Regions from separate parts of the Serratia liquefaciens ATCC 27592 genome, predicted to be linked through region 1. Evidence: predicted binding sites of a transcription regulator. Region 1 holds the regulator's gene; each other region holds the start of a gene.
What was found. The regulator LexA, encoded in region 1, represses DNA repair genes until DNA is damaged. The targets are predictions, from matches to a motif close to TNCTGTATGTACATACAGNA.
Positions count from the first base shown of each region.

Region 2: a site for LexA is predicted at 6,194-6,213, ahead of umuD (translesion error-prone DNA polymerase V autoproteolytic subunit). Genes of this name have one in related genera too.
Region 3: a site for LexA is predicted at 3,122-3,141, ahead of uvrB (excinuclease ABC subunit UvrB). Genes of this name have one in related genera too.

Region 1 is NC_021741.1:4,722,111-4,731,881, reverse strand. It holds gene ubiA (4-hydroxybenzoate octaprenyltransferase) at 1-49, shown strand, start outside; gene plsB (glycerol-3-phosphate 1-O-acyltransferase PlsB) at 109-2,574, opposite strand; gene M495_RS22030 (diacylglycerol kinase) at 2,723-3,091, shown strand; gene lexA (transcriptional repressor LexA) at 3,213-3,821, shown strand; gene dinF (MATE family efflux transporter DinF) at 3,923-5,287, shown strand; gene M495_RS22015 (CsbD family protein) at 5,574-5,783, shown strand; gene zur (zinc uptake transcriptional repressor Zur) at 5,889-6,401, opposite strand; gene M495_RS22005 (anti-sigma factor family protein) at 6,587-7,345, opposite strand; gene M495_RS22000 (RNA polymerase sigma factor) at 7,342-7,830, opposite strand; gene M495_RS21995 (tetratricopeptide repeat protein) at 7,873-8,406, opposite strand; gene dusA (tRNA dihydrouridine(20/20a) synthase DusA) at 8,611-9,621, shown strand.
Region 2 is NC_021741.1:3,176,662-3,186,432, forward strand. It holds gene flgE (flagellar hook protein FlgE) at 1-963, opposite strand, end outside; gene flgD (flagellar hook assembly protein FlgD) at 1,150-1,827, opposite strand; gene flgC (flagellar basal body rod protein FlgC) at 1,840-2,244, opposite strand; gene flgB (flagellar basal body rod protein FlgB) at 2,250-2,663, opposite strand; gene flgA (flagellar basal body P-ring formation chaperone FlgA) at 2,827-3,480, shown strand; gene flgM (flagellar biosynthesis anti-sigma factor FlgM) at 3,628-3,954, shown strand; gene M495_RS14985 (flagella synthesis protein FlgN) at 4,002-4,436, shown strand; gene umuC (translesion error-prone DNA polymerase V subunit UmuC) at 4,497-5,759, opposite strand; gene umuD (translesion error-prone DNA polymerase V autoproteolytic subunit) at 5,743-6,177, opposite strand; gene M495_RS15000 (flagellar protein FlhE) at 6,388-6,792, opposite strand; gene flhA (flagellar biosynthesis protein FlhA) at 6,792-8,870, opposite strand; gene flhB (flagellar biosynthesis protein FlhB) at 8,863-9,771, opposite strand, start outside.
Region 3 is NC_021741.1:1,270,772-1,280,542, reverse strand. It holds gene M495_RS05935 (gluconeogenesis factor YvcK family protein) at 1-628, shown strand, start outside; gene M495_RS05930 (VF530 family protein) at 633-890, opposite strand; gene uvrB (excinuclease ABC subunit UvrB) at 999-3,011, opposite strand; gene M495_RS05920 (ATP-binding cassette domain-containing protein) at 4,282-4,992, shown strand; gene bioD (dethiobiotin synthase) at 5,031-5,705, opposite strand; gene bioC (malonyl-ACP O-methyltransferase BioC) at 5,698-6,465, opposite strand; gene bioF (8-amino-7-oxononanoate synthase) at 6,449-7,600, opposite strand; gene bioB (biotin synthase BioB) at 7,600-8,637, opposite strand; gene bioA (adenosylmethionine--8-amino-7-oxononanoate transaminase) at 8,728-9,771, shown strand, end outside.

The DNA.
Region 1 (9,771 bases):
CGGGCTGGTACTGTTTATCGGTATTGCGCTGAGTTACTGGCAAAGTTGACCGCGTTCGGACAGTAAAAAAGGCACCCTGGGGTGCCTTTTGTTTTCTTTATCAACGTATTACTGGTCTTTCTCTTCCAGTTCAACCGCTTCTGGCAGAGCGTTGGTTTCCGCCGGCATGCTGACGCTTTCAATGGTCAGTTTGATTTCCGGGGTAATCAGGTCGCTCAGCATGTTGTACACCTCAAGGGTGTGCTCACGCACCGCATCGCCAATATCATTGATGTAGCCTTCTTCACGCAACGTAGCCACCAGGGTGGAGAATACCGCTTTGTCGAAGAACTCCGGCGCGTTGATGCCGTGCAGCACGGATAAACGCTGCGCCATGATACGGCTCTCTTTCTCAAGCGCACCGCGGTTAATGCTCGGGTTGGCGCTGAGGATAGACATGGTGATGGCGTAGCGCTGCAAGGTTTCACGGACACCGGCGGCCAGCAGTTGCAACGGACGGATGCGCGCTGGATTCAGTACCAGATCGTCGCCTTTATCGCAGATCAATTGCTGACGGATCATTTCCTCGATCAGCGGTTGCAGCACCTCCGGCAGTTGTTCCTTGTCGTTGTGCAGGAACAGCTCGGCTTTCAGCATCGGGTAAATCAAACCAATCTGGCGCAGCAGTTCAGCGCGAGATACCCGGCGATGGTGCATCACGATGGTGGCAATCAGTGACGGCAGAACCAGCAGGTGATGGATATTGTTGCGGTAATAGGTCATCAGCACCGCCTGCTCGCGCGGCAGAATGATGATATCGCCGATGTTATCCTTCTCCACCTCGAACTTGTTCATGTTCAGCGCGTGATCCAGCAACTCATCCGGCGTTTGAGTCGGCACGGTAACGTCATCGGCATAAGGCACGTTGCGCATCAGTTGCAGATAGCATTCCAACTGTTCAAGCAACTGCTCGCGGGTCAACGAGCGCTGGCGAGAAGCCAGTAACGCCGTGGAACACAGGTTCATGGCGTTGGCCGCTGCGGCATTGTTGATGCGCACCATAATCTTGGCCGCCAGATCGTTGACCGTCGGCGTCAGCCAGCTTGGGCGCTGGGATTCGATCGGGTCAATCGATTCGCGCCACTGCGGCACATTCTGGTTCAGGTAGGTGGTCAACGGCAGGGGATCGCCGAAGTTCACGTAGCCCTGGCCGAGATTACGCAGTTTGCGCAGGCCGCGCAGCATCTGCAGCAGGCTCTCTTTTTCCTTGGTGGCGCCACGCAGCTCTTTGGCGTAGGTTCCCACTTCCATCACGTGCTCGTAACCGATGTAGATCGGCACTAGCGTGATAGGGCGGGCCCCGCCGCGCAGCATCGCCTGAATGGTCATCGACAGGGTGCCGGTCTTCGGCTCCAGCAAACGCCCGGTACGGGAACGCCCACCTTCGACAAAGTACTCGACCGAGTAACCGCGGGTAAACAGCTCGCCGAGGTATTCACGGAACACCGTCGAGTACAGCTTGTTGCCTTTGAAGGTCCGGCGGATAAAGAACGCGCCCAGGCGGCGGAAGATCGGCCCGGCCGGCCAGAAGTTGAGGTTAATACCGGCAGCAATGTGCGGCGGCACCAGGCCCTGGTGGTACAACACATAGGACAACAGCAGATAGTCCATGTGGCTGCGGTGACAGGGTACATACACGATCTCGTGGCCGTCCTGCGCCAGCTGACGTACGCGTTCGGCGTTGGTGACGTTGATGCCCTGATACAAGCGGTTCCAGGTCCAGCTCAGCACACGGTCGGAAAGGCGCACCGTCTCGTAAGAGAAGTCGGCGGCAATCTCTTCCATCAATGCAATGGCATTTTGCTGGGCTTTTTCGTGGGAGATCTTTTTACTGCGCGCTTCGTCTTCGACCGCTTTTTCGATCGCTTTGGACGCCAACAGCTTGTTGAACAGGTCCTGACGGGCCGGCAGGCTTGGGCCTACGGCAGCCAGACGCTGACGCGAGAAGTGCATCCGGGCTACGCGAGCCAGCTTTTGCGCGATGATCTTGTCCGTACCGTGCTCGGTCGCCATGCGGCGCAGCGAAACGGTATTGGAGAAGCGCACAAAGCTATCGCGGCCGAGCCACAGCACGGCAAAGAATTTCTGCACGCCATTTAGCAAGCGCAGATGCGGTGTGCCGTGGCCTTCGCGCCCCGGAGAGCGGCCAAACATCACCGAAACCGGCAGCATCTGAATATCGAGATCCGGGTTACTGCGGTGCAGATCCAGATAGTCGTGGAACAGTTTTACCGACTCTTCTTTCGGCGTGTAGTAGCGGAATACGCGCGGGCCGTCGTGAATAAACACGTGGCTGGGCAGCACGGTGCCGTCTATTTCCAGCGGTTCGAGAGGATCGGGCAAATCCTGCGCCAGGCACTGGGTGCGCAGCGTCAGTAAATCCGCCTTGGAATTATAAGGTAAAACATACAAAATCGGCCGTGAGGGATCCAACCCTAACTCCGTGACCGGATCTGAAGGGATAACCTTACTTCTTACCAACAATTTGAGTGGTAAATTCAATAGTTTATAATAAATTTTACGCCAACCTGACATAACAACGTGAAGCCTCTTGTTAGCAATGCGCCGCAAGCATACCAGAAACCGGGTAGCAGATCTGTGGTGTTGGAAAACCGGGAGCCGTGAGCGCTTCCTGGCCTAGACTGTTTAATTATGACTTACCTCTGCGAAAGGCACTAAAAACATGACGAACCAAGCAACCGGCTTGACCCGTATTATTAAAGCCGCCGGCTACTCTTATAAAGGTTTTTCCGCTGCCTGGCAGCACGAAGCGGCGTTCCGCCAGGAGTTGGTGGTGACCGTGCTGGCTATCATACTGGCGATTTGGCTGGACGTGGGTGCGATAGCGCGCATTTTACTGATTGGGTCGGTGGTGCTGGTGATGATTGTCGAGATGCTCAACAGCGCGATTGAGGCGATTGTTGACCGGGTGGGGACCGAGTATCACGAGCTGTCCGGCCGGGCCAAGGATATGGGGTCGGCGGCAGTTTTGCTGGCGGTTATTTTGGCGCTGTTTGTTTGGGGCACGGTGCTGTGGCAGCACTTTGTCTGAGCAGAGCAAGCTCGTTGCGATCCGGGTCGCTAATCCCTGATTTTTATTCATTCTTCGGTTCCCAAGCCGCACTTACCTGTATATACTCACAGCAAGACTGTATAAACAAACAGGGGGCGGAATGAAAGCACTAACTACCAGACAGCAAGAGGTCTATGATCTGATTCGCGATCATATTTCGTCCACTGGCATGCCGCCGACGCGTGCCGAGATCGCCATGCGTCTGGGGTTCCGTTCGCCAAATGCCGCAGAAGAACATCTGAAAGCGCTGGCGCGTAAAGGCGTCATCGAAATCGTCTCCGGCGCTTCGCGCGGCATTCGGTTGCTGATGGAAGATGAAGAGGGTTTACCGCTGATTGGCCGCGTGGCTGCCGGTGAGCCGCTGCTGGCGCAGCAGCATATCGAAGGTCACTACAAGGTGGATCCTTCCCTGTTCAAACCGAGCGCGGATTTCCTGCTGCGGGTTAACGGCATGTCGATGCGTGATATCGGTATTCTGGACGGTGACCTGCTGGCGGTGCATAAAACTCAGGACGTGCGTAATGGCCAGGTGGTTGTGGCGCGCATCGAAGATGAAGTTACGGTCAAGCGGCTGAAAAAGCACGGTAACGTGGTTGAGCTGCTACCGGAAAACAGTGAATTCCAGCCGATTGTGGTTGATCTGCGTCAGCAGAACTTCACCATTGAAGGCTTGGCGGTCGGCGTGATCCGCAACGGCGACTGGGTTTAACCCATAAGCCTGCACGCTGCCCTTTGATTTAAATCGCCCCAGCTCTGGGGCGATGTCATTTCTGATCGATTAAAACCGCATTGCCACGGGAACATTTCACTATGCGCCTGCTCTCCGCCTTCACCAGCGATACCGATAAAGCCTTGTGGCGCCTGGCGCTGCCCATGATCTTCTCCAATATCACCGTGCCGTTGCTTGGGCTGGTGGATACCGCAGTGATCGGTCACCTCGACAGCCCTGTTTATCTGGGCGGTGTGGCGGTGGGAGCGATGGCGACCAGCTTCCTGTTCATGCTGTTGTTGTTCCTGCGTATGAGCACCACCGGTCTGACTGCGCAGGCTCTGGGCGCACAAAACCCACAGGGATTGGCGCGCGCCTTTATGCAACCGCTGCTGCTGGCGGCGTTGGCCGGTGTGGCCATTGTCTTGCTGCGCCATCCGCTGATCGAACTGGCGCTGAAAATCGTCGGTGGCGACGAGGCGGTGCTGGAGCAGGCCCGATTATTCCTCGAGATCCGCTGGCTGAGCGCGCCGGCGGCATTGGCGAACATGGTTATCCTGGGCTGGCTGCTTGGCGTGCAATACGTACGTGCGCCGGTGATCCTGCTGATTGTCGGCAACTTATTGAATATTGTACTGGATATCTGGCTGGTGATGGGGCTGGGCTGGAACGTGCAAGGTGCGGCGACGGCGACCGCTATTTCTGAGTATGCCACGCTGCTGCTGGGCTTATGGCTGTCCTGGCGGGTCATGCGCCTACGTGGCATTTCCATGCCGATGCTGCGCACTGCTTGGCGCGGTAACCTGCGGCGTTTGCTGGCGCTGAACCGCGACATTATGCTGCGTTCCCTGCTGCTGCAGCTGTGTTTCGCTTCTTTGACCATCTTCGGTGCCCGGCTTGGCGGCGAAGTAGTGGCGGTGAATGCGGTGCTGATGAACTTACTGACCTTTACCGCCTATGCGCTCGACGGTTTTGCCTACGCGGTTGAAGCGCATTCTGGCCATGCCTATGGCGCGCGCGACGATAGCCAACTGCGCAAGGTGTGGCGTGCGGCTTGCCGACAAGCCTGTCTGGTCGCGTTGGCCTTTGGCCTGGTTTATGCCGTTGCCGGTCAGCATATTATCGCCGCCTTGACCTCGTTACCGGAACTGCGTGCGCTGGCCGGCCACTATCTGCCGTGGCAGGTGGTGCTGCCATTGGTGGGCGTATGGTGCTATTTGCTGGACGGCATGTTTATTGGCGCCACCCGAGGAGCAGAAATGCGCAACAGCATGGCAGTGGCAGCGGCCGGCTATGGTTTAACGCTGCTGACCGTACCCGTCTTGGGCAATCATGGTTTATGGCTGGCGCTGGCGGTCTTTCTTTCTCTGCGCGGCATCGCGCTCGGCTGGATTTGGCACCGCCACAGGCTGCGCGGTACCTGGTTTGCCGCGGATCCAACGGCTCACAATGAGACGTTATCATAAAATTAACTAATGTTTTTTATTCATATTGAGTTACATATTATCGCGTCGATTTAGTCCCGCTTACTGACTGTTATTTCGGGTGTTTTACTGCATTTTGTTAGTTTGTTGAATTTTTATTCTGGTTTTTTGTTTTTTATCGATATCTGTTGCTATAGTTAATCATGTGGCTGGCGGAATGAATTGGAATGACATTCCCTTCATTTTAGGTCAATTGACCATGATTATTACTCAGTTAAGCCCAGCGACAAGTTTTTAAAACTGACTAATCACAGGTAACGGAGAGGTTATGAACAAAGATCAAGCCGACGGTAACTGGAAGCAGTTTAAAGGGAAAGTAAAGGAAAAATGGGGCAAGCTGACCGATGATGATTTGACGGTCATTGAAGGGAAACGCGAACAGCTTGTCGGTAAAATTCAGGAACGCTACGGCTACCAGAAAGAGGCGGCCGAGAAAGAAGTGAAATCCTGGGAAGACCACAACAAGTATCGCTGGTAGTGCGATAGGCCGCAGCGGATTGCGGCCGTAAACTATGCTGATGGCCAGGCGTTTCAATCCCCTTGACGCTATGGCCGAAGGTACAGGGAGGTACCTGATACCCTCTTATTTCTTCTTGATAGCGATGCTGTGATCGTGTTCGCCGCAATCATGTTTGCTATCGCAGGCTTCTACCTCAACGCAACCCTCACACAGGCCATGGGCTTCTACCACGCTGTGACGCAGGGCAAATCCTGACTCTTTAGCCAGCTTTTGCAGCGTCTCTTCGATCCCTTCGGTTGTGCGCTCAGTCACCTGGCCGCAGCGATCGCAAATGAACAGTGCGGAAGTATGCATCGGCTGTTCGAAATGATGGCACAACACATAGCTGTTCGCCGATTCCACGCGATGAATAAAGCCTTGTTCCAACAGGAAATCCAATGCACGGTAAACCGTGGGGGGTTTGGCCTGGGGTTCGGCTACGCGCAGCAAATCCAGCAGGTCGTAAGCGCTGATGGCACCGGGCTGTTGTGCCATCAGGCGTAACACTTCCAGCCGCTGCGGTGTCAGTCGCACATTGCGTTGCTGACAGAGTTGTTCAGCCTGCGCCAGCAGCTTTTCCTGGGTGCTTGAGTTCATGGCAAATTTCCCGGTACGTAAAAAAGCCGATTTTACCATGCTTCAGCCAAATCGCCGAGAGTCGGCCACTTTTCTGCCAGTATGGCGCATTAAACGTCCGGTTTAGCGCCCGTTGTTAGCCAGAAATGTGATGGTATTCACGATGTTCCGTGCCGTTCTCGCAGGCTATGGCTTCGCGTAGGCTCTTAGGCGGTCAGCGAACGCTGTAATTGACTGGCCAATCTGACCATTTCCACTGCTGGATTATGGCCAATCAGCATGAAGCTGTGTCTGCTATCGGACCAATAGACCACATTCATTCCCAGGCGTTGTTCGCTCTCGGCGGGCTGCGACTTGCCCGGTTGCTGGATAATACACAGTGCCAAAACACCGTACCGCGCATCCAACCAGGTTAATTGAGCAATACGGCGATCGTCGTACGCCAGCACACGGGCGTTTTTCAGTTCGGCCCCTTGCAACGTCAGTTGCGACAGAGGAAGCGCGATGCCCAGCCGATCACCGGTGTGCTGTAGTTGACTGGCAATCTGCGCTGCGGAGCCTTCAAAACCCATCAGCGTTTCCGGGCTGTACAACGCCATATATTGAGCGACCAGGCTCCGCCAGTTGTCATCCGGTTGGCTGAGCTGCAGATAGGCGCGATCGCCTGCGATGCCCAATGCCAGAAAAGCGACGGCGGCGGCAATCAGGCCACGGCGGCTGACGCTATGCGGTGGTGCAGAGGAGGCTTGCGGCCAGTCTGCCTGCAATCTTTGTACCGGCGCTTCATCAAGCAAAGGCGCAAAGGCTTGCTTAAAGGGCAAGCTGCTGCGCTCCAGCAACGACAAGCGTTCAGCCAACGCCGGTTCGCCGGCCAGACGCTGTTCCAGCCGGTGGCGTTGCTGTGGGTCCAACTGATTATCCAGATAGGCGACCAGCAGTTCATCCGTTGCGTAGGCGGAACTCATGATTGTTCTCCTTTTACCTGCGGGGTACGGGTTTGCAGCAGGCTGTCGTTCGCCAACCGCAGCCGTGCCGCCGCCAGACGGCTCATGATGGTGCCAATGGGCACACCCAGCACCTCAGCGGCTTCCCGGTAAGAAAGTTCCTCCACGTACACCAGAAACAACGTATTGCGCTGCGCCTCCGGCAGTTGATTAACCCGTTGCATCACTTCATTGGCCCAAATCGGCTGCTCGCCGTTTTCCGCACCGGCCAGTTCGTCAACGTCGACAAAGCCCTGTCCCTGGCGAATGTGCTGAGAGCGGACCTCGTTCAACCAGATGGAGTGAAGAATGGAAAATAACCAGCGGTCCATACGCGTTCCCACGGCAAACTGTGCGGCGCGTTCCAACGCCCGCACGCAGGTGGCCTGCACCAAATCGTCGGCTACGTCCCGCCGGTGGGAAAGCACCAAGCCATAGCGCCACAGGCGGGAGAGATATTGGCCGATTTCGTTGCGGATCGCGTCGCTGCTGATGTTTGCCTCCGGGGTTTACGATTCAGGGTGATGATCGATAGCCGCCGCCAGATCTCGGTACTCTTCACAACCGGTACCGCACAGCGATTGAATAACCTTAAGCTGCTCCTTCGCCAGGTCCTGACGCCCTTTGATCATATAAGCCTCACCCAGGTATTCGCGGACTTTGGGGTATTTCGGATCGAGCGCCACTGATTTTAAATAGTAGCCGATCCCTTCGTCGGTGCGGCCGAGCTTGCGGGTGGCATAGCCGCGGTAATTCAGCGCCACGGCAGTGTTGGGATCTTTGAGGGTATTCAGCACATCCAGCGCTTCCTGATAGCGGCCGCTTTTGGCCAGCGCATAGGCATAGTTCGTGCGATCGTTGTCGCTGACCATGCTGCTTTTATCCACCATGCAGGTTTTGGTTTTCGTATCGTATATCTGGCCTTTGGGGCAGGTTGGCGTGGTTTGACCGCTGCCATCGCCGCCCATCGCCAGAGCGGTACAGGAAAACAGCAGTGAACCGGCAATGACTGGCAGCAGCAGGCGTTTAACGAAACTGTTCATGGTTATTTCCTCATCATGAAGGACGCAGAACTGCGGCCTTACAGAGAGAACACCTGACAGCCTCTTTTTATTCGCTTTTGCCGGTGCTTTTTTATCGGCGACACAGCGGTTTTCCCAACGCCGCCGATTGTCGTTATAATAGCCGTTTGCGGCAGCATGCCGTTCGTTGAACCCCAGACAGAATCAGGTAGCCAGTAGCCCAGCATGACGACAGACAATAACGCCCCAAAATACGCCGCCAATCGTTTTTCCATCGCGCCGATGCTCGACTGGACCGATCGTCATTGCCGTTACTTCCACCGCTTGTTGACCAAGGAAACCTTGCTGTACACCGAGATGGTGACTACCGGCGCGATTATCCACGGTAAGGGCGACTATCTGGCCTACAGCGAAGAAGAACATCCTGTGGCGCTGCAACTGGGCGGCAGCGATCCGGCTGCGCTGGCGCACTGCGCCAAACTGGCTGAGCAGCGCGGCTACGACGAGATCAACCTCAACGTCGGTTGCCCGTCGGATAGGGTACAGAACGGCATGTTCGGTGCCTGCCTGATGGGGCAGGCAACGCTGGTTGCCGACTGCATCAAGGCGATGCGCGACGTGGTGTCGATCCCGGTGACGGTGAAAACCCGCATTGGTATTGACGATCAGGACAGCTACGAGTTTCTGTGCGATTTCATCGCCACCGTCGCCGGGCGCGGTGAATGTGACATGTTTACCATTCATGCCCGCAAGGCATGGCTGTCGGGCCTGAGTCCGAAAGAGAACCGCGAAGTGCCGCCGCTGGATTATCCGCGCGTGTACCAGTTAAAAAGGGATTTTCCGACGCTCACTCTGGCGATTAACGGGGGGGTGAAAACGCTGGAAGAGGCGAAACAGCATCTGCAGCATCTGGATGGCGTGATGATGGGGCGCGAAGCCTACCAGAACCCGGGCATCCTGGCGCGGGTCGACAGTGAACTGTTTGGCTGCCAAAGCGACGTTATGGACAGCATAGCGATTATCGAATCGCTGTATCCGTACATTGAACGCGAGCTGTCGAAGGGCACTTATTTGGGCCATATCACCCGCCATATCCTTGGGTTGTTCCAGGGCGTGCCCGGTGCCCGTCAGTGGCGCCGTCACCTGAGTGAGAATGCCCATAAACCAGGGGCCGATGCACGCGTGGTTGAGCAGGCGCTGGATTTGGTTCGCCTACCGCGCACCGAGATGGTGTAATAGAGATAAAATTCTGACTAACAGTTAGTGTTTTTGACCAGGCATGTTGCGTGATGTGGCATGCCTTTTTTTCAATTTCAATAACTTAGTCCTCTCACCATTTTGGCACGCTTCTTGTAATACCTTCGCAGATACTTTGTTTTGCGAAGG
Region 2 (9,771 bases), 1.5 Mb from region 1:
CATGACGATCTGGCCCAGCACCTGAGTCTGCTGGTTGGAGTAGATGCCCATCACCGTGCCGTCGTTGTTGATCTGGAAGTTGGTGTATTCACCTGCGCCATAGCCATCCTGCGACACTTTGCTGACGGAATCGGCACTGACGCTCTGCTGCATGCTCTTGGCGAAGTTCAGGGTGAAATTCTGTGCCGGCGCGCCATCTTTGGCCTCCATCGGGATCAGCATGCTGAATTCGCCGGCGGTGCCTTGTTTGCTGGTGGTGCTGGCCAGATTGCCGCTGGTGTCGAACGTCATGGTACCGGCATCTACCGGAGCAGCCGTTCCATCCTGGGTATAAACCTGCCACTTGTTCTCGTCGGTTTTTACAAAGTAGGCGTTGATGTTGTGCGCGTTCCCTAACGAGTCATAAGTGGTGATGGTGTTGACGTAGTTGTAAGAATCCTTCTTGGCGGGATCGAAGGTGTGGTTATCCGGAACCTTATGCGTGGATTTAAGGTTGGCGACCATGTTGCCGGAGGTTGACGCCTTGGCGTTCATCATGCCTTCCGGAATGCTCAGCGGCACCGGGTTCGCGCCCTGTTGAATGGTCGGCGGCGTACCGGCAGCCGGGTAGCCGGTCAGTTGCAGGCCCTGCATGTTGGTCAGGTTGCGGTTTTCATCCAGTTTGAACTGGCCGTTACGGCTGTAGAAAATGCCGCCGTCCTGATCCTGCAGACGGAAGAAACCGTTGCCGGAAATCGCCACGTCCAGCGCACGGCTGGTGCCGGTGGTGGTGCCGCCTTTAAAGTTCTGGGTGATCCCCGCCACCTTAACGCCCAGGCCAACCTGTGAACCGGCGAACATGTCAGCAAAGGAAACGCTGCCTGATTTAAAACCGGAAGTGGCGGAGTTAGCGATGTTGTTACCGATCACGTCCAGATTGGTTGCTGCCGCGTTTAAGCCGCTTACTGCCTGAGAAAAGGCCATGTCATTCTCCGAATAGTGGTCAGGCTATCGTCCGATAACGCCTGATAGTGTTTTGAGATACCCAATAGCTTTCATGTTGCAGTTAGGCGGCAAGCGCAGGAGTCCCCAGGAGCTTACTCACGTAAGTGACTGGGGTGAGTGCGCACAGCCAACAACGCTGCAGCCTGAAGGATGAAGGGTATTGGGTTAAAGGATCTGCCGGACATCCTCCAGCGTGGCGCTGCCCGCCAGGCCCAGATCCAGCTTCGCGCCGTTCGCGTCGCGGATGACGCCGTTGACCATGCCAAAATGCAGGTTGCGCGCCACCAGCTGTTCGCCGTTGGCTTTGGCGTTGATCGTAAAGCTGTAGGCACCGTCCGGTGCGGTGGTGCCGTCCGTCATCGACCCGTCCCAACTGAACGAATGCACGCCAGCGGTCAGGCCGCCGAGATCAATGGTGCGTACCGCTTTGCCGGTGGCGTCGGTGATGGTGGCGGTCACCGAGTCGGCCGCACGCTCCAGTTCCAGACCAAACGGCGTGGTGCTGACCTTGCCGTCTTTGCTACCGGCCAGAATATTGCTGCCCGGGACCATCACGCCGTGGCCGATCAAAGCGGTAGCCTGCAGCGATTGATTGCTGTTGATCTGCCCGGAGATCGACCCCAGCGTGGTGTTGAGTTTCTCGATGCCCTGTACGGTATTGATCTGCGCCAATTGGCTGGTCAGTTCATTGTTCTGCATCGGGTTGGTCGGATCCTGATTCTTCAACTGCGCCACCAGCAGCGTCAGGAAGCTGTTGCTCAGATCCTGGCTGGTGTTATTTTTTGCGTTGGCACCGATGACGCTGTTATCCAGCGATTCAGTGGTGGTTGCGGCAATCGCCATGGCAAGCTCCGGTTATTGACCCAGCGTCAGGGTTTTCATCATCATCGACTTGGTGGTGTTGAGCACCTCGACGTTGGCCTGATAGCTGCGGGAGGCGGAAATGGTGTTGACCATCTCACCCACCACATCCACGTTAGGCATGCGCACATAGCCCTTGCCGTCTGCCAGCGGGTTACCCGGTTGGTAAACCAGACGCTCCGGCGCCGGGTCGTCAACCACCTGCGCTACGCGTACGCCGCCGGTAGGTTGTCCGGCCGCGGCAGCAACTTCAAACACCACCTGCTTGGCGCGGTAGGGTTGGCCGTCCGGCCCGGTGACGCTGTCGGCATTGGCCATGTTGCTGGCGCTGACGTTCATGCGTTGCGACTGGGCAGACAGCGCCGAGCCGGAGATATCAAAAATATTCAGTAGCGACATGCGCCTTATCCTTGTTGTAACACTGACATCATCCCTTTGATCTGACCGTTGATCAGCGTCAGGTCGGTCTGATACTTCAGGCTGTTATCGGCGAAGTTGGTGCGTTCGCGATCCATGTCAACCGTGTTGCCGTCCATGGAGGGCTGATCCGGCACGCGGAACAGCAAGTCGAGCTGTGGCGGCTGCATGTTCTGCGCCGGAATATGGCGCGATGACGTCATGTTCAGCGCAATGCCACTGCCGCTGGCGCGCCCTTGTTCCAGCACCTTGTTCAGTTGGCCGGCGAAATCGATATCCCGCGCCTGATAACCCGGGGTGTCTGCGTTGGCGATGTTGGCGGCCAGAATTTCCTGCCGCTGGGCGCGCAGGTTCAGCGCCTCTTGACCAAAGCGCAGAGCAGCGTCCAGTTTGTCGATCATGCTCCCTCCGCGAGGTTAGAATTTGGAGCCGACAGCATAAACGTCCCTTCCGCCAGCCTATCGTGGGAATAAGGGCAAAATGCGTCGCTATTTATCTGCTTAGCCTGCGCGCACTCCGGGTACACTTACGCGCACCCTGAGGCTTTTTGAGGAAGAAGCGGAGATGAAAGCGAAAATGCTGTTGTTGGCAGCCCTGCTGTGCAGCCTGAACGCACGGGCCGAAGATCTGGCGGCGCAGATCGATCGCTTCATCAGCAGCCAGTTCAGCGGCAGTCCGGTGCAGGTTAAAGTGCTGGTGCGCACGCCCGCCACCCAATGGCCACAGTGCGAATTCCCGCAGCTCTCTTTGCCACAGAATGCGCGGCGTTGGGGTAATATCAGCGTTTCGGCACGCTGCGGCCAGGAACGGCGCTTTATCCAGACCCAGGTTCAGGTGATCGGCCAATATCTGGTGTCGGCCCGCGGCATCAGCGCCGGCAGCAAGCTGACGGCGGCGGATATCACCTTTAAAAGTGGCCGGCTCGACACCTTGCCACCGCGCACGCTAAGCGAAACCGGCAAAGCGCTGGGGGCCGTCAGCCTGCGCAATATCAGTCCCGGTCAGCCGCTGACCTTCGCCATGCTGCGTCGCGCCTGGGTGATCAAGGCCGGTCAGGCGGTACAGGTGACCGCGCAGGGAAGTGGATTTAACATCAGCGGTACGGGCAAAGCCATGAACAATGCTGCCGCCGAAGACAACGTCCGTGTGCGTATGGCTTCCGGACAAATCGTCAGCGGCATAGCCAGTGATGACGGTACGATCCGTATTGGGTTATAAGACGGTACGATCCGTATTGGGTTATAAAAAGGTAAAGGTTTATCAAAACCTGCCGATAAGAAAATCATAAGCAGACTTTTATTGGCCGCCAGGGCCACAAAATATCAGCCATTGCCTTCGCGGCGACGGCATCGATGGAGATTGACCATGAGTATCGATCGCACCCAGCGGCTGCAACCCGTTCCAACGGTGCAACCTCGTGAAACCGCGACTGAAAGCCCACTTCAGCCACGCAAAGCTGCCCAGACGGAAAACACCGTCAGCGGCACCCAGGTAAAATTGAGCGACGCGCAAGCGCGCCTGATGCAGCCGGGTACGCAAGATATTGATATGAATCGGGTGGACGCCATCAAGCAGGCGATCCGCAACGGCGAACTGAAAATGGATGCCGGGAAAATTGCCGATGCGCTACTGAAAGACGCGCAAAGCGATGCCCTGTGGATGGCTAACGGCCAGCAAACGCCGGAGGCTTAACCCTCGGGTTAAACACCAAGGAATTCTTTGACAGGTGGTTATTCGTAATGGAAAGTCTGGCGCAACTGATTGATAAGCTGTTGGAAACCCTGAATGCGCTGAGTACGGTGCTGACGGAAGAACATCATCTGCTCTGTTCGGGACAATTACCGGGCGTGGCGCTGCAACGCGCTACCGATGCCAAGAGCCAGTTGCTGGCCACGGTAAACTATCTGGAGCAGCAGCGGCTGAACCTGGAGCGCGCACAGGGGCAACAGGCACCCTATTCCGCGCACCCGCGCCTGGCGGACGGCTGGCAACGAGTACAAACGCTCAGCCAGCAGCTGCGGGAAAAAAACCAGCATAACGGCATGCTGCTCAATCAACAGATCGATCACAACGCTCAAGCGTTGGCGATCCTGAGCAAGCAAAACAAATCGCTCTACGGCCCGGATGGCCAGTCGCGCAATGCCAGCCTGCTGGGGCGAAAAATCGGCGTTTAATCAAAGAATGATTGTTGATCCACCTGAGCGGCTCAACCGGTGGATGATAAGACCCCAGGGCTATTTGACGAACGGCAGATCCGAGTACCTTGTGGTATAGCTGGGGGACAGCATTTCGCGTTTCATCGCCCAGCTTTTTTGGATCCCCTGCCCGGCAAACCACACCGTGCCCCGACCGGACTGATTAAGCCGATCAAGGGTCTGCATTAACTCACTGCTGTTAGGCCTGGGCTGGTGTTCATCAAACAAATTAAGCTGCGCCACCCCCTGGCTAAAGAAATCACTCAGCATCACACCGGCTTTCATATAGCGAAAATCGTCTTTCCAGATACGGTCAAGCGCACTGACAGCAACGCGAATAATGTCACGCGTATCGTTGGAAGGGATCGCCAGGCGCCCGCTGGCCTGAGGGCCGTAAAATGTTTCATTCTCGGCATGGGGACTGGTTCGCATAAAGACGCTGATCACACAGCAGAACTGCTTCTCTGCCCTGAGCTTTTCGGCTGCGCGTTCCGCATAGGTACAAATGGCCTGGCGCATATCTTGATAAGCCGTGATGCGATGACCAAATGAGCGGCTACAGATGATCTGCTGTTTGGTGGGCGCAAACTCATCCAAGGCCAAACAGGATTCGCCGCGCAATTCACGAACCGTACGTTCGAGTACCACATTAAAGTGTTTACGGATCACCCAGGTTGAACAGTCAGCAAGCTGTAGCGCCGTTTCGATCCCCATAAAGCTGAGCTTCTTGCCAATGCGGCGGCCCACGCCCCACACCTCGTCCACCGGCACTAACGCCAGCAGTTTTCGCAGGCGCTCAGGATCGGACAACTCAACAACGCCCCCCGTTTGACGCCACTTCTTTGCCGCAAAATTGGCGATCTTCGCCAGTGTCTTGGTTTGCGCGATCCCCACGCCAACGGTTAACCCGGTATTCTTTAACACCCGATCGCGCATTTGATGGCCAAAGGTGCTCAGCGGAAGGCTGCTACTCAGGCCAGACACATCGATAAAAGCTTCATCGATGGAGTATATCTCTACGACAGGGGCCATCTCGATTAGCGTCAGCATCACCCGATGGCTGAGATCGGCATAAAGCGTATAATTCGAGCTAAAAACGCTGACCTGCTGGTGCCGTAATTGCTCTTTGATTTTGAAGTAAGGCGCCCCCATTTTGATGCCCAGCGCTTTGGCTTCCGCCGAAAGTGAAATAACGCATCCGTCATTGTTTGAAACGACGACGATCGGTTTGCCCTTAAGATCTGGCCGAAAAACAGTCTCGCAGGACGTGTAGAAGCTGTTGACGTCAACAAGTGCGAACATGTCGGTTTGATTTCAAGGTAAATGTCACAACGCCAAAGATTTCCAGCTCTTCTTCGGCCTGGAAAACGATCGGAGAATAATCCGTATTATGAGGCACCAGCTGAATACGTGGATGGGTTTGCAGCTCCTTCACGGTAAATTCGCCGGCCACTGCCGCTATGACGATGTCGCCATGAACGGCGGTCAAGGAACGATCAACCACCAGTAAGTCACCGTGGCTGATACCTGCGCCGATCATCGAATCACCACTGACCCGGACAAAGTACGTCGCACTGGGGTGTTTCACCACCAGCTTATTCAGGTCGAGACTGTCTTCGACATAGTCCTGAGCCGGGCTGGGAAAACCGCAGGGGACTCGCTCCATAAAGAGGGGAAGTAATAAACCGGGAGTGAGCTGACTGGGGTGAATAAACTGCATAATGGCCGATCCGAATAACTGTATTTATATACAGTATCCATGATCGGCAGCAACGATCAAGCGGCATATAATAAAATTCCTGAAAGCAGTTGAAGCATCAGGCAATTTAAATTGGCCTACCTGCCCCGTGGCTAAACACGCTTTGGGGTAACGGAATAAAACCAGGTCAAGGGCAACGGCCAGAGGAGCCTGGCTTGTGTCGTTTTAGTTTTACTCGTAATTCACAATCACCTGATTGCTGATCACGCGCAGCGGCGGATTCAGACTACCGCGCGCCTGCACGTAATAAACAAAACGCAGTTCGGCGTTCGCCGGTTCCCCTTTCAGCCCGGTGCTGCTGCCGCTGCCACCGCCCAACACAATGCAGCGCGTCAGGGTGCAAAGCTGCGCCTGCATGCCCGCCGGCTCATCGGCCAGCAGCCGGTAACGCCAACTTACGCTGGTGATGCGGGCATTGGCGTCCGGCAACGCATTGGGGGCGCGTAACCCCGGCGATTCCCCCCGCTCACCACCATATTCCAGCGTTGCGCCGACGCTGTCGGCTACCCAAGAACCGGATGCTGCCTGCACGCTCAACGGCGCTAACAGGCAAATTAACGCCAGACGGTGTTTCATTATGCGGCCCCAATGGTGGAGGTCATGCGGATTTGGCGGTCGTCATTGATCTCCAGATTCGACAACACCACCATCTGCGGCAGGCTGCGACGCAGGAAACGCGCCAGCAAGGCCCGCAGTGCGTGATTCACTAACAGTACCGGCGGCGCGCTGAGCATTTCCTGCCGCTGCAACGCCTGTTTGGCCTGATCCAACAAACGATCCGCCAGGCCCGGTTCCAAACCGCCGCCGCCCTGCAGCGCTTGCAGTAACAGACGCTCGAGCTGGGTATCCAGGCCAATCACCTGAATTTCACCGTTGCCCGGGAACCACTGTTGGGTGATCGCCCTTCCCAGCGCCACGCGCACCACGGTGGTCAGCTCATAAGGGTCGGTTTGTGATGGGGCATGCTCCGCCAGCGTTTCAATAATGGTGCGCATATCGCGGATGGAAACCCGTTCCGCCAGCAGGTTCTGCAACACCTTGTGCAGCGTGGTCAGGCTTACCACGCCCGGCACGAAATCTTCGGTCAGCTTCGGCATGTCCTGTGCGACGCGATCCAGTAATTGCTGCGCTTCCTGTCGGCCAAACAGCTCACTGGCAAACTGGCCAATCAAATGATTAAGGTGCGTCGCGACCACCGTGCTGGCTTCCACTACGGTGAAGCCCTGGATCTGCGCCTGCTCGCGCAGCGCGCTGTCAATCCATACCGCTTCCAGCCCAAACGCCGGATCGGTAGTTTTATCCCCCGCCAACTCGCCCACCGCATTGCCTGGGTTAATTGCCAGCCAGCGGCCCGGTTGCGCTTCGCCACTGCCGATTTCTACGCCCTTCATCAAAATACGGTAGCTGGCCGGCGGCAGTTCCAGGTTGTCGCGGATATGCACCACCGGTGGCAAATAGCCCATCTCCTGCGCGAATTTTTTACGGATGCCGCGGATACGGCCCAGCAATTCACCATTCTGTTGGAAATCCACCATCGGGATCAGCCGGTAACCGACCTCCATCCCCAACGGATCTTCCAGCTGCACGTCAGACCAACTGGCTTCCACCGCCTGCGGATTATCCTGGGTGACCGGCACTTCCTGCACTTTGGGCGCTTGCTGATCGCGCCCGCGCAGCCACCAGGCCAACCCTAACAGAGCGGCGGTAAACAGCAGGAATACCAGGTTCGGCATCCCCGGGACCAGCCCAAGCAGGCCGAGTACCGCGGCGCTGAGCAACATAACCCGTGGGTTGTTGAACAGTTGGCCAACCATCTGCTCGCCAACGTCCTGATCGGTCGCCACGCGAGTCACGATCACGCCGGCGGCGGTCGAAATCACCAACGCCGGGATCTGCGCCACCAGGCCGTCACCGATGGTCAGCAAGGTGTAAGTTTCCGCCGCCGTGCCCAGTTCCATTCCGTGCTGGAGCACGCCGACCAACAGACCACCGACCACGTTTAGCATCATGATCATCAGACCGGCGACCGCATCGCCACGGACGAACTTACTGGCACCGTCCATCGAACCGTAGAAGTCCGCTTCCTGCGTGACCTCAGAGCGACGTTTTTTCGCCTCTTCTTCACCGATCAAACCGGCGTTGAGATCGGCATCGATCGCCATCTGCTTGCCCGGCATGCCGTCCAGCACAAAGCGTGCGCCCACTTCGGCAATACGCCCGGCACCCTTGGTGATAACCATAAAGTTGATCAGCACCAAAATGATAAACACCACGATACCGATGGCGAAGTTACCGCCCACCAGGAAGTGACCGAAGGCCTCTACCACGCGGCCTGCGGCGGCAGATCCGGTATGCCCTTCCATCAGGATGATGCGCGTCGAAGCTACGTTGAGCGACAGGCGCAGCAAGGTTGAGAACAGCAAAATGGTGGGGAATGCGGCAAATTCAAGCGTACGCTGGGTAAACATCGCTACCAGCAACACCATGATCGACAAGGCAATATTGAAGGTGAACAGCAGATCGAGGATAAATGCCGGCAACGGCAGCACCATCATCGACAGGATCATCAGGATCAGTATCGGGCCGGCCAGCACCTGCCACTGCGTATCTTTAAAACTGCCCGGCAAACGAAGCAAGGCGGCCAAATTAGCCATTTGTATTACTTTCTCCAGCAAAATCCAGTGCTTCCGGCACCGGTAAACGTTCAGGTTTTTTCGGGATCAGCCCCCCTTCGCGCCGCCAGCGTCGCAGCTGGTAAACCCAGGCCAATACTTCGGCCACGGCGGCATACAGGGTGGCGGGAATGTGTTGTCCAATCTCGCTGTGTCGATATAGAGCACGTGCCAGCGGCGGTGCTTCGAGCATGGGAATACGGTGTTCCGCCCCCAGTTCACGAATGCGCAGCGCAATTTCGCCGGCCCCCTTGGCCAGCACCTTCGGCGCACTCATGTTTTTATCGTTGTACTGCAGCGCGACGGCGTAATGCGTCGGGTTGGTCACAATGACGTCGGCCTTGGGGACGTCGGCCATCATTCGCCGCCGTGCAACGGCACGCTGTTGCTGTCGGATGCGCCCTTTAACGTGCGGGTCACCCTCCTGCTCCTTGAACTCGTCGCGGATGTCCTGCTTGGTCATCTTCAGCTTTTTGAAGTGGCTCCACAGTTGGTAAAACACGTCAAACGCCACCATCGGCGTCAGCCCGAGTACCACCAGCAGGCCGCAAAAGATGATCATTCGCAGCGCGTTACCCAGCGCATCGAGCGGCTGTTGCGTCACCAGATGCAGCATCGCTGCCCAGTTGTGCCACAGGTATAAACCGGTGATCCACCCTACCAGCGTCGCCTTCAGGATGCCCTTCAACAGCTCCGCCAGCACCTGGCTGGAAAAGATGCGTTTCAGCCCGGACAGCGGGTTCATGCGCTTGAGATCGAACTTGAGCGATTTACCGCTCAGCAGCAGGCCGCCCAGCAGCATCGGCGCCGTCAGCGCTACCAGCGCCAACCCGGCCATGATCGGCAACAGCGCCCATACCGCCTGGCGTAACAACATCGCCAA
Region 3 (9,771 bases), 1.8 Mb from region 1:
CAATCTGATGTTGAAAGCCCTGGATCACCTGAGCGTACGCCCATTGGAAGCGATCAACCTGGTGCGCAGCCTGCTGAAGGTGGACGCGGCGCTGATCCCGATGTCCGAACAGCCGGTGGACCTGATGGCGCACGATCATGAAGGCAACCACGTTTACGGCGAGGTGAATGTCGATCAACTGACCGACATGCCACAGGAGCTGATGCTGTCACCTCACGTCAACGCAACGCGCGAGGCGCTGGATGCTATCGCGCAGGCCGACGTGATCCTGATAGGACCGGGCAGTTTTCTGACCAGCCTGATGCCTCTGCTGTTGCTCGATGACCTTACGCAGGCTCTGCGTCGCAGTAGCGCCAATATGATTTATATCGACAACCTCGGACGCGAATTAAGCGTCGCGGCGGCAGCCTTGACGCTGAAGAACAAGCTGGAATTGATGGAGGCGAAAATTGGCCGCCAGATGATTGATGCCGTCATTGTCGGGCCAACGGCGGATACCCGTGAAGTGCAAGATCGGGTGGTGATCAAACAGCCGCTGGAAGCGCAGGATATTCCTTACCGCCACGATCGTCAGTTGCTGCGCCAGGCGCTGGATCAAGCGTTGATCGAGTTAGGTGCCCGCGCCTAAGCGTTTATTTGCCGCCACGTAGCCACGGGTTATCACTGGCGGCCTGCTCAACCATGTCGAGATAAAGATCTTCCACCTGTTTGCGCGCCCACGGCGTGCGACGCAGAAATTTCAGGCTGGACTTGATGCTGGGATCGCTGCTGAAGCAGTTGATGCGAATGCGTTCAGCCAGCCCTGACCAACCGTAGTTTTCCACCAGTTTATTCAGAAGCTGTTCCAGAGTGATGCCGTGCATCGGGTCTTTGGACTGGTGTTGGGTCATGGTCGGTGGCTCGCAGTAGTCAAATGGCCGCACACCATAATCAGCTTTGGCGGAGGCGACAAGGATTTTATGTTTTGGCGGCGCCGCGGTCTGCAGCGCGCCAATGGGTTATGAAATGGCAATAAACTGCTCGCGCAGCTGGTGGATTTCGTCACGCAAGCCCGCCGCCTGCTCGAACTCCAGGTTTTGCGCGTGGGTATACATCTGCGCTTCCAACTCGCGAATCTTCTGATCCAGCGCTTTTGGCGTAAGATTTTGGTACTGGGCGGCGTTTTCCGCAGCTTTCCCCTTCCCTTTGCCTTTGCTGCGGGTACTGGGTTTGCCCAACTGCAAAATATCAGAAATTTTCTTGTTCAAGCCCTGCGGTACAATGCCGTTTTCTTCGTTGAACGCCTGCTGTTTGGCACGGCGACGCTCGGTCTCGCCGATCGCTCTGGCCATCGAGTCGGTAATTTTGTCACCGTAGAGGATAGCTTTACCGTTGAGGTTACGCGCCGCACGCCCAATGGTCTGGATCAATGAACGTTCGGAACGCAGGAAGCCCTCTTTATCGGCATCCAAAATCGCCACCAGCGACACCTCTGGCATGTCCAGCCCTTCACGCAACAGGTTGATACCCACCAGCACGTCAAACTCGCCCAGGCGCAGGTCACGAATGATTTCGACCCGTTCCACGGTATCGATGTCCGAGTGCAGGTAGCGCACCCGCTCGCCATGCTCTTCCAGGTATTCGGTCAGATCTTCCGCCATGCGTTTGGTCAGCGTGGTAACCAGCACACGCTCGTTGATCGCCACCCGCTTGCGGATTTCGGAAAGCAGATCGTCCACCTGGGTGGTCACCGGCCGCACTTCGATTTGCGGATCCAGCAGCCCGGTTGGGCGCACCACCTGATCGATAATGTCACCACCGGATTTTTCCAGCTCGTATTTGCCCGGCGTAGCAGACACATAGATAGTCTGTGGCGCCAGCGCTTCGAACTCTTCAAAGCGCAGCGGGCGGTTATCCAGCGCCGACGGCAGGCGGAAACCGTATTCCACCAGCGTTTCCTTGCGTGAACGGTCGCCTTTGTACATACCGCCGATTTGCGGAATGGTCACGTGGGACTCGTCAACCACCAGCAGACCATCTGCCGGCAAATAGTCGAACAGCGTTGGCGGTGGCTCACCCTCGCCGCGTCCGGACAGGTAGCGCGAATAGTTTTCAATGCCGGAGCAGTAGCCCAGTTCGTTCATCATCTCCAGATCAAACTGGGTGCGCTGCGTCAGACGCTGTTCTTCCAGCAGCTTGTTATTGGCCAACAGCACCTTGCGCCGCTCGGCCAGATCCACCTTGATCTCTTCCATCGCCTGCAGGATCCGCTCACGCGGCGTCACATAGTGCGATTTGGGGTAAATGGTAAAGCGCTGCACTTCTTGTTCGATCTGGCCGGTCAGGGGATCAAACAGCGAAAGCCGTTCGACCTCTTCGTCAAACAGCTCGATGCGCAGCGCCAATTCATCCGATTCGGCCGGGAAGACGTCAATCACTTCACCCCGCACGCGGAACGTCGCGCGCTGGAAAGCCTGATCGTTGCGGCTATATTGCAGCTCCGCCAAACGGCGCAGGATCGCCCGCTGATCGATGATCATGCCTTTGGTCAGGTGCAGCATCATCTTCAGGTACAAATCCGGATCGCCCAAGCCGTAGATCGCCGATACCGACGCCACCACGATCACATCGCGACGTTCCAACAGCGCTTTCGTCGCGGAAAGGCGCATCTGCTCGATGTGTTCATTCACCGAGGCGTCTTTTTCGATAAAGGTGTCGGAGCTGGGGACGTAGGCCTCCGGCTGATAGTAGTCGTAGTAAGAAACGAAATACTCGACCGCATTCTCGGGAAAGAACTCTTTCATCTCACCATACAGCTGCGCCGCCAAAGTTTTATTAGGCGCCAGCACCATGGTGGGCCGGTTGAGATCGGCGATCACATTAGCGACGGTGAATGTCTTGCCCGAGCCGGTTACGCCCAGCAGCGTTTGGTGAGCCAGGCCGTCTTCAAGGCCCTCTTCCAGCTTACGGATGGCTTCCGGCTGGTCGCCGGCCGGCTTGAATTCGGAATGCAGTTTGAACGTTTTACTCATTGACTCGGCTACCCTGTGGAGATGCGCGCGCTCAGGCGGCCATGGAGCTGTTGCTCGGTGAATGGCCTCTAATTATGGAAAGCCCCGGCGATTTTCGCCAGTGCCTATGATACTGGATATAAAACCAGCTTCAAGCGGTTCGTTGCTTTGGCGTGCGTCAAACCGGGCTGCATGCACCGCCAGGGTTACAGCGGCGTGACATTTTTATTGTCAATAACAGTTTTATCCCCAAAATCCGTCACGAATTAACTTATTGATAGCACTACGGCCAAAAATCATACATAGACACTTCATCAATACAGAGGCCGCTTGATTTTAGTTAATTTATTGATAAATAATGAATTTATAAAAGAGACGAGATTGCGGACAAAGCGAACAGAACCCGCGTCCGCTCTCGCTTTAAACCGGTTTTCTAAATCTAATGCACAAGGTTATCCACAGGAATAGTGGATAACTCTCACCGCCCCGCCCCCGGCGGGAGTTGCAGAAAGAACGCTTTTTGGCGTTTCTTCTCGCCAAGATGGCTTTTTTAGTTATTTTTTCACAAAAATATCGCTTTGTTTATGCCGATTAATGCTAAAAATCCCCATTGCCAAAAACAGATTTATCCCATTGTTACCCTCAACTGCTGCATCTTGCAGCGACAGGCGAAATAGTTTGCACCATAACTATTCCTGGCAGCACTGGAAGAGTGCAAAAATTGTCCGCGTTAACTTTCGACCCTATTTTCACCAGGGCTGCCTGGGCCGCTGTAGGCACGCCAGGCCGTTAACAAGGCAATAACAATCTCTGATTTACAGCGTTCAAAAAGTTGGCCCAAGGGTTGCATTACCCTTTAACGGCGAAAGTGGGCTCGGGGAAATCTACGCCCCGAAACGGCAGAATGAGCTGCTCGGGGTTTAGCGTCACGCCAATGCGAATCAACTGACATTGGCGACATAAACATGAGAGAGCGCTGACGAATGGCCTTTAGGTGCCATTTTCACCTATGTATTGCTCGCTTAAGTCAAAACTTAACTACCTCGTTGAAGGTAGCAGATCAGCATTTTGTTCCAGACATTGAAACACTCGGGAAAGAAACCGCTAAGGCGGAAATCGCAGTAGGGAGTGGATTAAGCGAGGAAGAAGGGGTTCGTCCCCCTTCCCTGCACCGGCCGCCCTGCGGTTCCGGCAGGTGAAATCGGCGCGGCCTGTTAACGCCGCGTTACGCCGACGCCCACTATGGGCGTACAACCACGAGTGGAAGACAGGTCTTTGAGGAGAATGCCGGATGTTAAGTTTAAGGTCAGTGAATCAGTTTTATGGGCAAAACCATACCCTGTGGGATATCAATCTGGAACTGCCGCGTGGCCAATGCACGGTACTTATCGGTCGTAACGGCGTGGGCAAAACTACGCTGGTCAATTGCATTATGGGCCATTTGCCGGTAGTCAGCGGCAGCATGACCTGGCAGTTGGCAGACGAACCCCCGCAAAATCTGCTGCAGCAGCCGGTAGAAACCCGAACGGAGCTGGGGATCAGCTACGTTCCCCAGGGGCGACAGATATTTTCGCAACTCAGCGTTGAGGAAAACCTGCAGGTGGCGCTGATGGCCGGACGCGATAAATCCCGCCGCATCCCGCCGTTGATTTATAACCTGTTCCCCAACCTTCGGGAGATGCGCGGACGTCGGGCCGGCGATTTGGGCGACGGTGAACAGCAGCAGCTGGCGATTGGCCGCGCACTGGTACTGGAACCAGAGCTGCTGATCCTCGACGAACCCACCAGCGGTGTTCAACCGTCTATCGCCGCCGATATCGGCAACGTGATCCGCAAACTTAACCGGGAACTGGGCATGACTATCCTGCTGGTGGAGCACAAACTGCCCTTTGTCCGCCGCGTGGCAGATCGCTTTTGCCTGATGGATAAGGGCCGCAGCGTGGCGGATGGTACGCTGGAACAGTTGGATGAGGACTTGATCAATGCCTATCTGGCGGTGTGACGAACAGGATATGGGGGGAGAAATTTCCCCCAGTCCCTTTATAAAACGCTCAAATCCAGATACTGCCCCAGCGCCTGCCGTTCGGCTTCGGGCAGATGGGGGATCTCCCCCAGCAGCGGGGCCGGTAACATGCGGCGCAGCGTGGCCATATATTCCTGATGGCGACGACCCGGTGCGCAGACGTCATTGGCGATCCAACCGACCAGCGGCAATCCCGCCTGCCGGATAGCCTGTGCGGTCAGCACGGCATGGTTGATGCAGCCCAGCCGTATTCCCACCACCAAAATGACCGGCAGTTGTTCCTGCTGCACCCAGTCGGCAAAGGTATGTTGCTCACTAAGCGGCGTAAACCAACCCCCGGCACCTTCGACCAACAGCCACTCGGCCCGCTGCTCCAGATGACGTAACCCGGCGGAAAGCTGAGCCAGTTCGATCGGCCGCCCTTCGTCGGCGCTGACAATGTGCGGCGAGGTCGGTTCTGCAAACACATAAGGGTTTACTTCTCCATAGCTTAGCGCCACCGAACTATTGGCCTGCAATGCCAACGCATCGCCGTTACGTAGCCCTTCCGTGGTCATCTCGCTGCCTGAAGCTACCGGTTTGTAGCCGGCCGTGCGGTAACCCGCCAAATTGGCTGCCTGCAGCAAGGCGCTACTGGCCACGGTTTTGCCCACTTCGGTGTCGGTGCCGGTGACAAACCAACGCTTAATCACGATAAATCACTCCATAAACCAGATGATAGCTGAGCGGAAATTGTCCACGACGGCAGGGATAGGCTGCCTGCAAGGCGGCGAGGCGCTGTCGGGACAGTAACCCAGCCTCTCGTCCCTGATGCAAATGGGTCGCACCTATCCCCTTGAGGGATCGCATCAACGCCATTACGTCCGGGTAATTCAGGGTTTGCCATTCCACCTGCAGGTGATGGCGATAACCCGCACAGGCCGCCTCAATCTGCGCCAACGGCAGAAAATCATTAACATGGCGCTCACCGTCCACCTGCTGCCAGGCGTCACCCAATTCATGCAGCGAACCTTCAGCCAGGGTGGAAAATAAAATCACGCCGCCCGGGCTGGTAACGCGGTACAACTCTGCCAACGCCCTCGGCAGATCGCTGCACCATTGCACCACCAGGCTGCTGAAACTGATATCCACGGCAGCATCGGCTAAGGGAACATTTTCGATGTCGCCCAGCAGATAATGATCCGCTGCCTGCTGCTGGCGGGCAAAGGCCAGCATGCCCGGTGCCAAATCGAGCGCCGTCACCTGCTTGCCCAGTTCACGCCAGCGGCGGCTGAAATAACCGGTGCCACAGCCGGCATCGAGCAGTTGCTCGCCCTGGTGCTCCTGCCCCATCCCCAGTAAGCGCTCACCCACATCACGCTGCAATACCGCTGCCGCGTCATAACCCACGGCCGCACGGCTAAAGGCCGAGGCGACCGCTTGCTTGTTAACCTGTTCAAACGCTGACGTCATGCAATACCTCCAGCAGACGATCGATATCCTGTGGCTGATGCGCCGCCGTCAGGGTAATACGCAAACGCGCACCGCCCGGCGGTACCGTTGGCGGGCGGATCGCACTCACCCACAGGCCTTGCCCCCGCAGGTGCTGCGCCAAATCAAGCGCTCGCTGATTATCCCCCACCAGCAACGGCTGAATGGCGGTTAGAGACTCCGTCAGCGTCAGCGACAACTGGGCCGCCCCCTGGCGAAATCGCTGAATATTCGTATTCAACCGCGTGCGTAATTCGTCACCCTGCTGGATACAATGCAACGCTGCCTGCAGCGCACAGGCCTGTGCCGGCGGCATCGCCGTGCTGTAAATCAGATGGCGGGCAAACTGCAACAGGTATTCGGCCGTAGATTCATCGCACAGGACCGCAGCGCCACTGAGGCCAAAGGCTTTGCCGAAAGTGACCACCAACAACTCGGGCCGTACGCCCTGCTGCCAGCAACTGCCGCGCCCCTGCTCACCCTGAACGCCAATGCCATGTGCGTCGTCAACCATCAGCCAGGCGCCTGCGTCGCGGGTCAAACGATGCAGCTCTGCCAAAGGGGCACTGTCGCCGTCCATGCTGAATACCCCTTCGGTGACCGCCAACGTCTGGCCGCCGCAGGGTTTTGCCAGCAAATCGGCCAACGCCTGCGGTTGGTTATGGCGAAAGCGTCGCAGCTGAGCCGGTGAGTGAACTGCCGCCTCCAGCAGCGAGGCGTGGCTAAGCCGATCGGCCAGAATGCGATCCTCTTCCTGCATCAGCGCCGCCAGCAGCGCCTGATTGGCGGCATAGCCAGAGATAAACAGCAGCGCGCGCGGATAACCCAACCACTGCGCCAATTGTTGTTCCAGCGCCTGATGCGCAGTACAAAAACCGGTGACGTGGCCGGAACCGCCGGCCCCCACGCCATATTGCTGCGCGCCCTGCTGCCAGGCAGCGATCACCTGCGCATTCTGGCTCAGGCCCAGATAGTCATTGCCGGAAAAATTCAGGTAGCGTTGGTCGTTAAGCTGAAGATGGCGGCCATTGCCGCCCTGATTCACCAAACGGTGGCGGTAAGCGGCACTCTGTTGCCGCTCCTCCAGCGCCTGTTCAATACGTTGTTGCCAGCTCATTACAGCGCCGCGTTGTAAAACTCAGCGGTATCGGCCTGCATCAGGCGCGCAGCCAGCACTTCTTGTTGCTGGTTGTCGCCGTGCTCGGTTTCGGTCTGCTGCGGGTTGAGGCCCAGCTTGCGGAACAATTGCAGATCCTTGTCCTCTTCCGGGTTTGGCGTGGTCAGCAGCTTGCAGCCGTAGAAGATGGAGTTGGCACCGGCCATAAAGCACATCGCCTGGGTTTGTTCGTTCATCTGCTCGCGACCGGCTGAAAGACGCACGTAAGAAGACGGCATCATGATGCGTGCCACTGCGATAGTGCGAATGAAATCAAAAGGATCGACGTCGTCGTTGTCCGCCAGCGGCGTCCCCTTAACCTTCACCAGCATGTTGATCGGCACACTCTCCGGCGGCGTGGGCAGATTGGCCAACTGTACCAGCAGCCCTGCGCGGTCACGCACCGTTTCTCCCAGCCCAACGATGCCGCCAGAGCAGACTTTGATACCCGCACCACGCACCTTGCCCAACGTATCCAGGCGTTCCTGATAGCTACGGGTGGTGATGATATTGCCGTAGAATTCCGGCGAGGTATCCAGGTTGTGGTTGTAATAATCCAGCCCGGCTTCGGCCAGGCGTTCCGCCTGTGAGCCATCCAGCGTGCCCAGGGTCATGCAGGTTTCCATCCCCATGGCCTTCACGCCTTGCACCATCTGCTGCAGGTAAGGCATATCGCGCTCGTGCGGGTTTTTCCATGCCGCGCCCATACAGAAGCGGGTCGAACCGTTGGCCTTGGCCTTGCGCGCCGATTCCAGCACCTGTTCCACCTGCATCAACCGCTCCGACTCCAGGCCGGTTTTGTAGCGGGAACTCTGCGGACAGTACTTGCAGTCTTCGGGACAGGCGCCGGTTTTGATTGATAACAGCGTGCTCACCTGCACCTGACGCGGATCAAAATGCTGGCGGTGAACCGTCTGGGCTTCAAACAATAACTCAAGCAGGGGTTTATCAAACAGGGTCTGGGCGAGACCCACTGTCCAGTGAATGCGATCGGCCATCACGGCGTCTCCAAAAATGAAAAAAGTGTCGTCAGTTTAGATATTGTGGATATACTGTCAACCATTACACACATGATTTGGTTTACAAGTATGTCTGTCACTGACTCCGACCTGGAATTCGATCAGCGCCATATCTGGCACCCTTACACCTCGATGAGCCACCCACTGCCCTGTTATCCGGTAGAGGCCGCCAGCGGCGTTGAACTGCAGTTGGCCGATGGCCGACGCCTGATTGACGGTATGTCGTCCTGGTGGGCGGCCATTCACGGGTATAACCACCCGCAGTTGAACCTGGCCGCCACGCAGCAGTTGGAAAAGATGTCGCACGTGATGTTCGGCGGCATTACCCACCCCGCCGCGATTGAACTGTGTCGCAAGTTGGTCGCTATGACGCCGGAAGCGCTGCAATGCGTGTTCCTGGCGGATTCCGGATCGGTGGCGGTGGAAGTGTCGCTGAAGATGGCGTTGCAATACTGGCAAGCGCGCGGGGAACGGCGGCAGCGCATTCTGACCCTGCGTCACGGCTATCACGGCGATACCTTCGGCGCGATGTCAGTATGCGATCCGGACAACTCGATGCACAGCCTGTATCAGGGCTATCTCGCGCCGCACCTGTTCGCTACCGCGCCGCAGTGCGGTTTCGATCAGGCCTGGGATGAAAATGATATCGCCCCGTTCGCCGCGCTGCTGGAACAACACGCCGGTGAAGTGGCGGCGGTGATCCTGGAACCGGTGGTCCAGGGAGCGGGCGGCATGCGCATCTATCACCCGACTTACCTTAAACGGGTACGCGAACTCTGTGACCGCTATCAGGTGCTGCTGATTGCCGACGAGATCGCTACCGGCTTCGGACGCACCGGCAAGCTGTTCGCCTGTGAACATGCCGAGGTAGTACCGGATATTCTGTGTCTGGGCAAGGCGTTGACCGGCGGCTATATGACGCTTTCCGCCACCCTGACCACCCGCCACGTGGCGGAAACCATCAGCAACGGCGCTGCAGGATGCTTTATGCACGGTCCTACCTTTATGGGCAATCCTTTGGCCTGCGCAGTGGCGAATGCCAGCCTGTCGCTGCTGGCGGAAAATCGCTGGCAGCAGCAGGTGGCCGCCATCGAGACCCAGTTGAAACAGCAG